3 regions of the Streptomyces sp. NPDC020490 genome follow, and region 2 is predicted to be linked to each of the others. Evidence: riboswitches for the same ligand, from Rfam matches in the RefSeq annotation. Region 2 holds a riboswitch; each other region holds the start of a gene.
The links. Region 2 has a riboswitch for cyclic di-AMP ahead of ACH4ZX_RS30300 (transglycosylase family protein). Riboswitches for the same ligand answer to the same signal wherever they lie in the genome.

Region 1 (4,277 bases), on a different contig from region 2:
CGTCCGGGTCATCATGTCGCCGTTCGCGCACCCCCTGTTCACCGTCCTGACCGGCATCGGGTTCGGCGTGGCCGCGCTCTCGGCGGAACGGCAGCACGTCCGGCGCGTACTCGTCCCGCTCTCCGGGCTGCTGCTCGCCATGGGCATGCACGCGCTGTGGAACGGCTCGGCGGCGTTCGGCGGGTTCGGGTTCTTCGCGGTGTACGCGGCCTTCATGGTGCCCGCGTTCGGGCTGCTGACCTGGCTGGTTATCTGGACGCGGCAGCGCGAACTGCGGACCGTGCGCGAGGAACTGCCGCCGTACGTCCTCGCCGGCTGGCTGACGCCGGGCGAGCCGTACGCGCTCGGCTCCATGCGGGCGCGGCGGACGGCCCGCGACTACGCCCGCCACCGCTTCGGCAAGCCGGCCAGGCGGACGGTGGCCGAGTACGAGGCGTACGCGACGTCGCTGGCGTTCCTGCGGCACCGGGGACGGCGCGGACGCGCGGACGCCGACTTCGTCGTACGGGAGCGGGAGTTGCTGGCCGAGCTGTGGTGGCGGCGCGAGATCGCGCGGCCGGCACTGGACCACGCGGCCAGGATGACGGCTCCCCCGGTGCCGGTCGTAGCACCGCCCTGGCCGGCGTACGGGCACCCCGCGAACCCCGCGTACAACCCGTACCGCTCCTGAAACCCGGAGCGGCCGACGGCGTCCCGGAGTTCTCGGGCACGCCTGACCGGCAGTCCTGACGTCGGGGGGTTTGCCGTCAGGACCGCCGGGGATCAGGGGGAGATCAGGGGTTGAGTCCCTTGCCGCGCAGCCAGGCCATCGGGTCGATGCCACTGGCCTGCCCGCCCGCGTGGACCTCGAGGTGCAGGTGCGGGCCGGTCACGTTCCCGGTGGCACCCACGCGCCCGATGACGTCACCGGTGCTGACCTTCTGCCCCACGCTCACACTGATCGACGACTGGTGGCAGAACCACAGCTCGGTGCCGTCGTCCAGGGTCAGGATCGTGCGGTAACCGTACGCCCCCGCCCAGCCGGCCTCGGTGATGGTCCCGCTGTGGATGGCCTTGATGAGCGTGCCGGTAGGGGCGGCGAAGTCGAGGCCGGTGTGGTAGCCGGAGGACCACATGGAGCCGGCCTGACCGAAGGTCGAGGTGATCGTGTACGAGGAGGTCGGCAGCGTGTACTGCTTGGCCAGCTCGGCGAGACGCGCGGCCTCGGCCTTCTTCTTGGCCTCCGCCTCCGCCTTCTCCTTGGCGGCGGCGGCCTTGGCGGCGGCCGCCTTCTCGGCCTGCTCGGCCGCGTCGGCGACCTGCTTGGCGAGGGCGGCTTCGGTGGCCTGCTGCGTCTTGCTCTCGACCTGGATCTGCTGCGACTCGGCCTGCGCCATGATGCGGTCGCGCAGCGCCTCACCGGCGCCCTTGGTGCTCTCCGCGGAGGTCACGCCGACGCTGCTGAGCGGAGTGGCGGACCCCTGCGGCTCGGGCTCGTCGTCGGAGATCAGCGAGCCGACCGAGGGCAGGTCGGGCATGGAGATGGACACCGGCGGCTTGCCGGTGTTGGCGCTGGCCATGCCGCCCGCGCCGACGGCGGCTATGACGCCGACGCCCAGAACCGTGGAACTGCGGGCGAGTCCCCCGCCGCGCTGCTTGGAGACACGGTGCCGGCCGCGTACGGGGCGGACGGAGTCCTCCGTGGGGTTCCATGCCTCCCACGGGCCCTCGTCGGTGCGGTAGCTGCCGTAGCCGAAGGTGTCACTCGGCTGGAACGGGGCTGTCGGGGCAGGGTTGGACGCCACGTGGGCGTGCTCCTTTCCTTCCTCCTCGCCTACCGGGTTAGCTGACGGGTTCGGAGCAGGAAGGTCTCCTACGCGCGTATATCCACCGTGATCCCACGGCGGCATTCGCGCGATTCACCCCAGGGTGGTGGTTCCCCGGTTCCCTTGCGGGATTCGGCGCGTGCGCACGGAGCCGCCTCTTGTGACGGCTGGGACGACCGCGCTGCGTTATCGAACGTTAATAGACGCAGGGGCTCGTTTCCAAGCCGTTCCGCTTGATCATTAACGAATCCACGCCGGACGTACATCCCCATGACCGCCTAAAAACGGGCGAGTTGGCCCCTCACATACCCCGCCGACCACACTGCGCAGGGCGGCCACCTCATCACTCACGGTCACGGACCGCACAAAAACACCGACGGCCGGGACCTCTGATGATCCCGGCCGTCGGCCTTGAGTAGCGGGGACAGGATTTGAACCTGCGACCTCTGGGTTATGAGCCCAGCGAGCTACCGAGCTGCTCCACCCCGCGTCGGTGTGTCACCAGTGTACGTCATACGCAGGACGGCAAGCACACGCGTTTCTCCGCGGCACGCGCCGTCAGCCGCGTACGGCGGGAAGGGGACGGGACGGGGGTGTACGCCCGCATCGGTTGGCGCGTCAACCCCCGCACCTCCCGAACCCCCGATTCCGCGCCGTTCCGAGGACGGACACCCCCGCCCCGGCCCCGACCCACCCCCCACCGCCCGCGCAACACGCACCCCCACCGAACCGCGACAGGCCGCCGCAGGCACCCCGCTACCCCACCAGATGCCGATTGGGCGCCTCGGCCCGCTCCGCGTACTCCGGCAGCACGACCACGTCGACCCCCTCCCCCGCCAGCAGCCCGCTGCCGTCGGCGCTCTCGACGAACGTGTCGGGCTCCCGCCAAGCCGTCACCACCCGCCGGACCCCCGCGTCGAGGATCAGCCGCGCGCACGGCTTGGGCCGGGACGCGCGCCGGGCGCACGGCTCGAGGCTGCTGTAGACCGTGGCGCCGGCGAGCCGGGGATCGTCCGGATCGAGCTTCGCCAGAGCCGCCTCCTCGGCATGCACCACAGGATCGTCCCCCTCACGGGAGTACCCCCGGGCCAGCTCCGTGCCGTCACCGGCCACCACCACCGCCCCCACGCTGAACGCCGTCCGCGACGGCGGGCACAGCGCCGCCAACTCGCACGCGAGGGCGAGCCAGCGGTGGTCGGCGGCCACGGCGACCTCCCCGGCCCCGGGAGCCGTCGGCTCGTACCGCATGAGGACCACGTCCTCGATCCGCCGCGTCTCCAGCAGCCGCAGCCGCCCGCCCTGGTACGCCCCCGGACCGAACAGCCGCGGCGCGGCGGGGTCACCCACGAACACCGGCGCCAGCACGAGCTGCAGCTCGTCGGCGAGCCCCTGCTGGAGCAGCTGGGTGTGCACGAGCCCCCCGCCCTCCACCATGAGACGGCGCACCCCCCGGACGTCGTGCAGATGCCGCAGCAGCGGCCGCCAGCCGACCTCGCCGCCCAGCGCGACGACGTCGGCGGCGAGCCCCAGCGCGCGGGCCCGTTCGGCGCCCTCGTCCGTCGTGTAGAGGACCTTCTCGCCGCCCGTGTGCCAGAACCGCGCCGCCGGATCGAGTTCCCCCGAGGCGCTGACCGTGACCTTGAGCGGGTAGGCGGACCGGCCCGCGGCCACCCGGCCGGCGCGGCGACGCTCCGAGTTGACCAGCAGCCGCGGATTGTCGGCCCGGATCGTCCCGGCACCGACCAGGATCGCGTCGACGGAGGCACGTACCTCGTCGACCCGGTCGAAGTCCGCCGGGCCGGAGAGCAGGAGCCGCTCGGGGCCGGTGTCGTCGAGGTAGCCGTCCAGGGAGACGGCGGCGGACAGCAGGACGTAGGGATGCGGCATCGAGCGCGCTCACTCTCGGAGGCGGGCGGTCTTGGTTCAAGTTTGAAACAAACTTACACTGGTGGCATGACACCCCGCTGGCTCACCCCGGACGAGCAGCGCGCCTGGCGCGCGTTCATCGCGGCGACGCACCTCCTGGAGGACGCGCTCGACCGGCAGCTCCAGCAGGACGCCGGCATGCCGCACCTGTACTACTCCATCCTCACCAATCTTTCCGAGGCGCCGGAGCGCAGGCTGCGCATGACCGACCTCGCCGAGAAGACGAAGATCACCCGCAGCCGTCTGACGTACGCGGTGACGCGACTGGAGAAGGACGGCCTGCTGCGGCGCGAGAACTGCAGGTGGGACAAGCGGAGCAGCATCGCCGCACTGACCGACGAGGGCATGGCGGTGCTGGAGCGCACGGCCCCCGGCCACGTGGAGACGGTGCGCGCGTCCCTGTTCGACCACCTCACCGAGGAGCAGGTGGGACAGCTGGAGGACATCTGCACGGGGATCGCGCGGGCACTGGAAGGCCAGGATGCCCCACGGCCGGCCCCCGACGAGGTCCCGTGGCGCCGCCGTTCCTCCCCTTGCTCGTGAGCA
Region 2 (4,277 bases):
GACGTAGCCCGTCTCGCCCGGCATCACGTAGTGCAGCCGCTGCCGGATCTGCTGTTCGGCGTACGCGTCGTCCTTCCAGCGTGCCTTGAGGTCGCGCAGCTGCCCGACCCGTTCCCGGGCCTGCTGCTTCTGCCGCTCCAGGTCGGCGATCTCGGCGCGCTGGGAGACGTACTGCCGTATCGGGTAGGCGAGCGCGACGACCAGGGTGCACACGACGAGGGCGAGCAGCGCCGCCCGGCTGGTCAGCCGGGAGCGGCGGGCCTGGCGTCTGGTCTGCGAGCGGTAGACCCGGGCCGCCGTCTGCTCGCCGAGCAGCTTGATCCTGGTCGTGGTGGAGAACCGGTCGCGGTCCCTGCCGGCCATGTCCCCGCCTCCCCTTCACACGCGCGTACGTCCCCGCACACGGTACGGGACCGCGTACGGGGACGTACGTACGACCGGCTCGTGAGCGGCCGCGCCGGGGTCAGCCCTTGGAGATCTGGGTGCCCTTGAAGCGCGGGAAGGCGCTGCGGCCGGCGTAGACCGCGGCGTCGTCGAGGATCTCCTCGATGCGCAGCAGCTGGTTGTACTTGGCGACGCGCTCGGAGCGGGCCGGGGCGCCGGTCTTGATCTGGCCGCAGTTGGTGGCGACGGCCAGGTCGGCGATGGTGACGTCCTCGGTCTCGCCGGAGCGGTGGGACATCATGCACTTGAAGCCGTTGCGCTGGGCGAGCTCCACGGCGTCCAGGGTCTCGGTCAGCGAGCCGATCTGGTTGACCTTGACCAGCAGGGCGTTGGCGGTGCCCTCCTCGATGCCGCGGGCCAGCCGCTCGGGGTTGGTGACGAACAGGTCGTCGCCGACGAGCTGCACCTTGTCGCCGAGCTTGTCGGTGATGACCTTCCAGCCGGCCCAGTCGTCCTCGAACAGCGGGTCCTCGATGGAGACGAGCGGGTAGGCCGCGACGAGCTCCTCGTAGTACTCCGTCATCTCGGCGGCGGAGCGCTCCTTGCCCTCGAAGAGGTACTTGCCGTCCTTGTAGAACTCGGAGGCGGCGACGTCGAGGGCGAGGGCGATCTGCTCGCCGGGGGTGTAGCCGGCCTCCTTGATCGCCTCCAGGATGAGGTCGAGGGCCTCGCGGTTGGAGCCGAGGTTCGGGGCGAAGCCGCCCTCGTCGCCCAGACCGGTGGCCAGACCCTTGGACTTCAGGACCTTCTTCAGGGTGTGGTACACCTCGGTGCCCCAGCGCAGTGCCTCGGAGAAGGACTCCGCGCCGATCGGGGCGATCATGAACTCCTGGATGTCCACGTTGGAGTCGGCGTGCGAGCCGCCGTTCAGGATGTTCATCATCGGCACCGGCAGCAGGTGCGCGTTGGGGCCGCCCAGGTAGCGGAAGAGGGGGAGGTCGCTGGCCTCGGAGGCGGCGTGGGCCACGGCGAGCGAGACGCCGAGGATGGCGTTGGCGCCGAGCGAGCCCTTGTTGTCGGTGGCGTCCAGGTCGAACATCGCCTGGTCGATCAGGCGCTGCTCGGTGGCGTCGTAGCCGACCAGCTCCGGGCCGATCTGCTCGATGACGGCGAGGACGGCCTTCTCGACACCCTTGCCCTGGTAACGGTTCGGGTCGCCGTCACGGAGCTCGATGGCCTCGAAGGCGCCGGTGGAGGCGCCGGAGGGGACGGCGGCACGACCCGTGCTGCCGTCGTCGAGGCCGACCTCGACCTCGACCGTGGGATTGCCTCGGGAGTCCAGGATTTCCCGGGCTACGACGACGTCGATGGACGGCACGAGCATCTCCTTCGTGGATGTGACGCTGGTAGTGCGGGGCACTTGGGCCTGACGGCCCGTCTTGCAGCCTTGCGACTAGAGCCTAACCGTCCCGGGGCCGTCGGCAGCCGACCGACCGTCCCGTGGACAAGGTCAGACGGTACCTATTGTTCACCCCCGGAACAAAGCGAGGTGAACAACGCGTGCACACCGGGCGCCGGCGGGCGAAGAAAAACCCCGCCCCGGTGCGTACGGGGGAACACGCACCGGGGCGGGGAGCCCATGGGGCCGGGGGCGGCCCCATGGCGGTCCACTGTGGGGGACGCGGCTGTGCGGGGCCTGTGGTCCGGCTACCGGGCGGCTGTCACTTCAGGTGCAGCTGCTGGCCCGGGTAGATGAGGTCGGCGTCCTCGACGATGTCCTTGTTCAGCCGGAACACCTTCTTCCAGCCGCCCTTGACGTCGTGCTCCGCGGCGATCGAGGAGAGCGTGTCACCCTTGACGACCTTGTACTCGCCGTCGCCCTTCTTGACCTTCTTGCCGGTCGGGGTGGTGACGGTCTTCTGCGACTTCACGGCCGGGCGCCCGGTGGAGCGGGAGGCGCTCTGCTGCTCGGTGGAGCGGGAGGCGGTGCCGCCGCTCGACGAGGAGGACGACGAAGAGGACGACGAGGAGGGTGCCCCGGCGGCGCCGTCGTAGGAGGCGCCGGACAGGCCCGTGCCGCACACCGGCCAGGCGCCCTTGCCCTGGGAGGCGAGGACCTTCTCGGCGACGGCGATCTGCTGCGCCTTGCTGGCCTGGTCGGCGGTGGAGGCGTACTGCGTGCCGCCGTACGCGGCCCAGGTGGAGGCGGAGAACTGCAGGCCGCCGTAGTAGCCGTTGCCGGTGTTGATGGACCAGTTGCCGCCGGACTCGCACTGGGCGACGGCGTCCCACTCGGAGGCGGTGGCGGCGGAGGCGTTGCCGGCCGCCAGCAGCGGGGCGGCGACGGCGGCGCCGGTGACACCGGCGACGGCGACGGCGCGGGTGGAGCGCTGGAGAACGGTCGGACGACGGTGCTTGCCCTTGCCGGAAAACAGCATGGTTGATCCCCTCACCGACGCCTGCGAGGTGAGCTGTCGGGTTCGGGCCGGTTGAGTTGCCCGGCCGCCCACCTCCCGGTGCGCGGCTCCACCCCTAGCCGTTCCCACCCCTCAAGGGCCGGGCCCGGCGCCTACCTTGGGTCCCCCGCTCCTGCCTACGGCGCTTGACGCGACGACTGTTCCCGGACGGCCGCTGGCAGGATTCGGCGTTGCGGCAGCCGGGGCCCGCGTTGGCGAGCGGTCATGACCGTAGACACGGAATCCACCGGATTTCAAAGACGATCAGGGCCTCTGAGACTCATCCCACACTTTCACCAAACCGGACATTCCACAGCGAAAGCGGACGTCAACTCCCGCTAGTTTTCGCCCGTTTCCGCCCCGACTCGCAGGGTCTGACCGGGGACGATGCGGCTCGGGTCGGCACCGATCGCCTTCTTGTTCAGGGCGTAGAGCTCGCGCCACCCGCCGTCGACGTCGAGGGTGTCCGCGACGGAGGCGAGGGTGTCGCCGGCGTGGACCGTGTAGGCGTCGCCGTCGTCGGCGTCCGTGCGCGCGGCATGACGGCCCGAGGACGCTTCCGTGGAGCGGCCGTTCGCCGCCTCGTCGGCGCTGCCGCCGCGGTGGCGGCCGGTGCCGGTGTCGCCGCCGGCACCGCCGGCGTCAAGGGAGCCGGTGTCGACGAGGTTCCAGGAGCCCACCATCTGCTCCGAGTTGTCCGTGTCGTCGCTTTCAGCCGTTTCGTCGAGTGAGCCGTCGGACGTCCGCGACGCGGACGGGGAGGCGGACGGCGAAGCCGACTTGTCGGACTTGGCGGGCTTGTCCGTTGCCCTGGAGGAGCCCTTCGACGCCCCGGGGGACGCGGAGGCGTCGGACGGGGCGTCCGAGGGCGAGGCCGCGCCGGACGCGTCACCCGACGCGCCGGACGAGCCGTTGGACAGGCCGGTGGAGTCGGTGGCGCCGGTGGAGTCGGACGAGTCGTCACCGATTCCGGTGTCGATGTCGGCCGCGCCCTTGTCCTTGTCGAGCCCGGAGGTCAGCCCGCAGGTGGCGAAGGCGCCGACACCCTGGTCGGCGAGTATCTTCTCGGCGACTGCTATCTGCTGGTTGCGGCTGGCCAGGTCGGCGCTCGGCGCATAGTCGAGGCCGCCGTACTTCTCCCAGTCCTCCTGGGACAGCCGCAGGCCGCCGGAGAAGCCGTTGCCGCTGTTCTCGCTCCAGGAGCCGCCGGTCTCGCACTCCGCCACCTTGTCCCACGTCGAACCGTCGGCGGCGTTCGCGGCGGAGGCGCCCAGGAGCGGGATGGCGATGGCGGAGCCGGTCACTCCGGCCGCGACGAGGAGAGCCGGAGCCTGGCGGGGGCGACGGTGACGACCGTTCCCGGAGAGCATGCGGAGACCTTTCGCGAGACAGCGGTGACCCACGCGGCAAAGAGTGTTCGAAGCAGCCGCGTTGATG
Region 3 (4,277 bases), on a different contig from region 2:
TTGGAATCTCGGACGGCGAGCAGACCGGCCCACGGGCCGGACCGCGGCGCCGCCGTCTCCACACAGTTGTTCGCACCGGTGCTGTAGCTGCTGCGCAGCCACCGCACGCCGTGCGGAACGATGCTGGAGGGGACGTTCCGAGGCAGTGCTGACATGGTGCCTCCTTACCCGCCGACGACTGTGCCGGCGAGGTAATCCAATGAGTCCTCGGGCGAAAGGGCTTGGATCTGAAGGGAGTTGAAGGCCTCCGTGTAGGCCTGGAGGTCTTCTTTCCGTTCCAAGTGGAGGCTACTCGTCAGGTGGTCTAGAACAACCACGTCCAGATCAGAAGTGCTCGAAAATGAGAAAATAACGAAAGACCCGGTGACGCCGACGTGTGCTCCGGCGCCGAACGGCAGGATCTGCAGCCGTACTTGCGGCAGGCGCGCCGCCTCGACCAGGCGTTCGAGCTGCCGCGCCATGACCTCGGGCCCGCCGATCTCCCGGCGCAGCACCGCCTCGTCCAGCACCGCGCTGAACTCCAGGGGCGGGTCGGCCCGCAGCACCTCCTGCCGGGCCAGGCGCACCTCGACCAGCGCGTCGAGCCCCGCGTCGTCCAGCCCGCGGACCGCGGCCCGGGTCACCGCCCGCGCGTACTCGGGCGTCTGCAGCAGCCCCGGCACCACCGACGTCTCCAGGGTGCGCATCGCGTCGGCCTGGGACTCCAGGCTGATGAAGTCGCTGTAGTCCGGCGGCAGGATGCCGCGATAGGCGTGCCACCAGTGGTGCCGGCCGGTGTTCTCGTCCGAGCCCGCCAGCACCAGCATCAGATCGCGCAGCCGCGGATCGGACACCCCGTAGGCGTCCAGGAGCAACCGCACATCGGCCGGTTTCACCCCGCTGGTGCCCGTCTCGATACGACTGACCTTCGACTGGTGCCAGCCCACCAGCCGCGCCGCCTCACCGCTGGTGAGCCTCGCCTCGGCGCGCAGCGCACGCAGTTCGGCGCCCAGCTTCCTGCGGCGCACCGCGGGACCGTGCTGCATGGGTCCCTCCTTACTCCTTATGAGGCGCCCCAATACGGTCTCTCGTGGCAGAGTTCACCGCTTTGAGCGACAGATATATGCATATCTCGGTGGATCGCCAGCCGTGACCCGTGCGGTGATGGCAGTCTGACGGCGAAGCACCAGTCCGGGACCGTACTCGAACCATCCGCTCCGTGTCGGACCAGCGGCCCCGGGGGAAAGGGACGACGTCGTCATGGCAGACCATCTGGAAGCATCCGTCACTCTGCCGAGCGATCCCGCCTCGGTCTGCGCGGCCCGCACCTACGCGATCGACACCCTCGCGGAGTGGGGCCTGGCGCCGCACACGGAGGTGGCCGACACCGTGCGGCTCATCGTCTCCGAACTCGCCACCAACGCCGTCCAGCACACCCTCGGGCAGTCGCCCACCTTCACCGTCGGACTCGAACTCGACCGCGACGAACAGCTGCGCATCGGGGTCACCGACAGCCACCCCCGGTTCCCGAAGCGGCTGCCCGCCGCCGTCCAGCAGGACAACGGCCGCGGCCTGGTGATCATCCGCTGGCTGACCGCCGAGTGCGGCGGCAGACTCTGCGTGCGCCCCACCCGGGAGGGCGGCAAGACCGTCTCCGTCGAACTGCCGTGGAAGGTGCCGGCCCGGCCGGTGCCGGCAGCCGGGCAGCAGGAGCCGTAGCGGGGCTCGGGCGAGGGGGTTCAGCGGCGCCGTACCGGCGGCTCCCGGTGCACGGCCCCGTCCAGCGGCGCTCCCGGCTGCCTGACGACGGGCGCGGCCTGCTGCGCGCCCTGCTGCGGGGCCTGCTGTTCGGCGGACAGGCCCGCCCGCCGCACCAGGCGAGGCAGCAGCCACCACAGGCCGAGGCACACGCACAGGGTGGCCGCGCCCGCGGCCACGCCGCCCGCCCGGCCCGTCGTCACGTCCACCACGAGCAGCACCGAGCCGGTGAACGCCAGCACCAGCACACCCATGCCGATGGTGGCGAGCCGTGAGGACACCTGGACGACGCGCGGCTTGGCGCCCCGCTGGAACAGCGAGCGGTGCAGCGCGGCCGGCGCGGTGAACAGGGCGGCGGCGAGGACCGCGAGCAGCAGTGTGGTGACGTAGGTGGCCCGCTGGACCGGGTCGAGGGACGGGAAGCGCGGGGTGAAGGCCAGGGTCAGCAGGAAGGCGAAGAGGATCTGCACGCCGGTCTGGGTGACGCGCAGTTCCTGGAGCAGTTCGCCGAAATTGCGGTCGGCGCGCTCCAGCGGGGTCTCGTTGCGTGCGGTGCAGGGGACATGGTCGGCCATGGTTGAACGGATAACCGGTCAGGGCCCTGTCACGCCTCGTGGGGTGGCGGCGTGTCAGGGGCGCCGCCACCGCACGCAAGGATCAGCTGACCCGGCCGTACCAGACGCTCTTCGTCCAGATCTTCTGCAGTCTCACCACGTCCCCGGTCTTCGGGGCGTGCCAGATCTTCCCCTTTCCGGCGTAGATGCCGACGTGGTAGACGTACGAACCCGAATGGAAGAACACGAGGTCTCCGGCCTTGCGGCTCTTGGCGGAGATGTGGCGGGTCTTGTTGTACTGCTGGGCCGCGGTACGCGGCAGGCTCTTGCCCGCCTTCTTGAACGAGTACAGCGTGAGCCCGGAGCAGTCGAACCGGTACGGCCCGGTGGCACCCCACCGGTAGGGCGCACCCTTCTTGGAAGCCGCGATCTGCAATGCCTTCGTCGCGGGCGTCGCGGCGGCCGCGTCGGAGGCGAAGCCCGGGACCACGACCGAGCCGCCCACCGCGGCGATGGTGAGGGCCGAGGCCGTGCCGGCCCGGACCATCATCGACGGGACACGATTGAGCGCAGTCATGCGCAACCCTTCGTCAGCCGCCTGTGAAGGATGACCTGTCGGATTCGGGCTGGCGAAGTTGCCCGGCCGCGTGCGCGGCTTCACCCCAAGGGCTGCTCGGCCCGGTCATGGCGTGACCGTTCCGGCGACCCGTCGTGCTTGGGTCCTCCACTCCTGCCGATCCACTCCTGTCGACCGGTCATCCGGGCGGCGGCAGGACTCGGCGTCCGCCCGGATCGCCCCGCCGCGGCGGCGGGGACTTGTCGTCAGACACGGATCTTGGCTCACGGATTTCCGAAAAGCCCAACGGAAACGGGGATTTGTGTTGTTACTCACCACTCACCCGTTCGGGTGCCCACCGCTGTGTTCGGACGCGCGTCATCACCTCCGAAACCGCCCGGACCAGCGAAGAAGGCCCTCATCCCGCCTTGGGGCCGGGCCCGTTGCGCAACCCGACCGGTCAAAAAAGAGGAGGTGTGTCTAGTCCGGAAGGCGGTACGCCGTTTGGTCCGTTTCGGCCCCGGCCCGGACACCGCGCCGGGCGACCGCGGCCCGCGCCCGGCGCGTGCCTCAAGTGCCGGACTGCGGGGGCACGGTGACCCGGGCGGTGCGCCGCTCGCCGTCCAGCACCCGCAGCGCCCGCGCCAGGGTGGGGGCGTGCAGTTCGGTCTCGCCCCGTTGGTGCATCAGGGCGAGCGCGTCGCGCAGTTCGGCCGCCCGGGCCACCAGCGCCTGCGCGGCCCGCAGCCCGCCGTAGGTGTCGCCGTGGCGGGCCGGATTGATGCGGCCGAGCAGGTCGGCCACGTCGAGGTAACGGTCGATCAGCTCGCCCTCGGCGCGGGTCAGCGCGGGCAGCGGCGGGAGTTCGGGCGGGAGCACCGGCCGCTCACCTCCCGGCGGGCGGGGCGAGGGGCGCCCGGCGGCCGGGGACGATCCGGTCCACCAGGCCGTAGTCCACGGCCTGCCGGGCGTCGAAGACCCGGTCCCGCTCGATGTCGGCGCCGATCTTCTCCCGGCTGTGTCCGGTGGCCCGGGCCAGCATCTCCTCCACGAGACGGCGATTGCGCGTCAGTTCCTCCGCCTGCACCGCCAGATCACTCGCCTGGCCCCGCACCGGCTCGGCGAGCGCGGGCTGGCGGATCACCACCCGCGCGCCCGGCAGTGCGGAGCGCTTGCCCGGAGTCCCGGCGGCCAGCAGCACCGCGGCCGTGGAGGCGGCCTGCCCCAGGCACGTCGTCTCCACGTCGCAGGAGACGTACCGCATCGTGTCGTAGAGCACCGTCATGGCGCTGAACGAGCCGCCCGGCGAGTTGATGTACAGCGCGATGTCCCGGCCGGGGTCCTTGTGCTCGAGGTACATGAACTGGGCCGTCAGGTCGTTCGCCGCGGTGTCGTCGAGGGGCGTGCCGAGGAAGAGGATCCGCTCCTCC

Region 1: another riboswitch for cyclic di-AMP. It lies ahead of ACH4ZX_RS31370 (M23 family metallopeptidase); the one in region 2 lies ahead of ACH4ZX_RS30300 (transglycosylase family protein).
Region 3: another riboswitch for cyclic di-AMP. It lies ahead of ACH4ZX_RS00300 (C40 family peptidase); the one in region 2 lies ahead of ACH4ZX_RS30300 (transglycosylase family protein).

What each region holds. Positions count from the first base shown of each region.
Region 1 covers NZ_JBIRUY010000037.1:14,713-18,989, forward strand. Annotated here, with positions in the region: gene ACH4ZX_RS31365 (PrsW family intramembrane metalloprotease) at 1-670, shown strand, start outside; gene ACH4ZX_RS31370 (M23 family metallopeptidase) at 774-1,784, opposite strand; cyclic di-AMP (ydaO/yuaA leader) riboswitch at 1,796-1,953, opposite strand; tRNA gene ACH4ZX_RS31375 (tRNA-Met) at 2,222-2,295, opposite strand; gene ACH4ZX_RS31380 (dihydrofolate reductase family protein) at 2,562-3,692, opposite strand; gene ACH4ZX_RS31385 (MarR family winged helix-turn-helix transcriptional regulator) at 3,759-4,274, shown strand.
Region 2 covers NZ_JBIRUY010000034.1:94,965-99,241, forward strand. Annotated here, with positions in the region: gene ACH4ZX_RS30290 (septum formation initiator family protein) at 1-363, opposite strand, end outside; gene eno (phosphopyruvate hydratase) at 464-1,768, opposite strand; gene ACH4ZX_RS30300 (transglycosylase family protein) at 2,106-2,822, opposite strand; cyclic di-AMP (ydaO/yuaA leader) riboswitch at 2,826-2,995, opposite strand; gene ACH4ZX_RS30305 (transglycosylase family protein) at 3,179-4,210, opposite strand.
Region 3 covers NZ_JBIRUY010000001.1:66,079-70,355, forward strand. Annotated here, with positions in the region: gene ACH4ZX_RS00280 (DUF397 domain-containing protein) at 1-155, opposite strand, end outside; gene ACH4ZX_RS00285 (helix-turn-helix domain-containing protein) at 165-1,025, opposite strand; gene ACH4ZX_RS00290 (ATP-binding protein) at 1,240-1,698, shown strand; gene ACH4ZX_RS00295 (DUF6328 family protein) at 1,719-2,312, opposite strand; gene ACH4ZX_RS00300 (C40 family peptidase) at 2,395-2,868, opposite strand; cyclic di-AMP (ydaO/yuaA leader) riboswitch at 2,872-3,083, opposite strand; gene ACH4ZX_RS00305 (hypothetical protein) at 3,418-3,726, opposite strand; gene ACH4ZX_RS00310 (ATP-dependent Clp protease proteolytic subunit) at 3,734-4,277, opposite strand, start outside.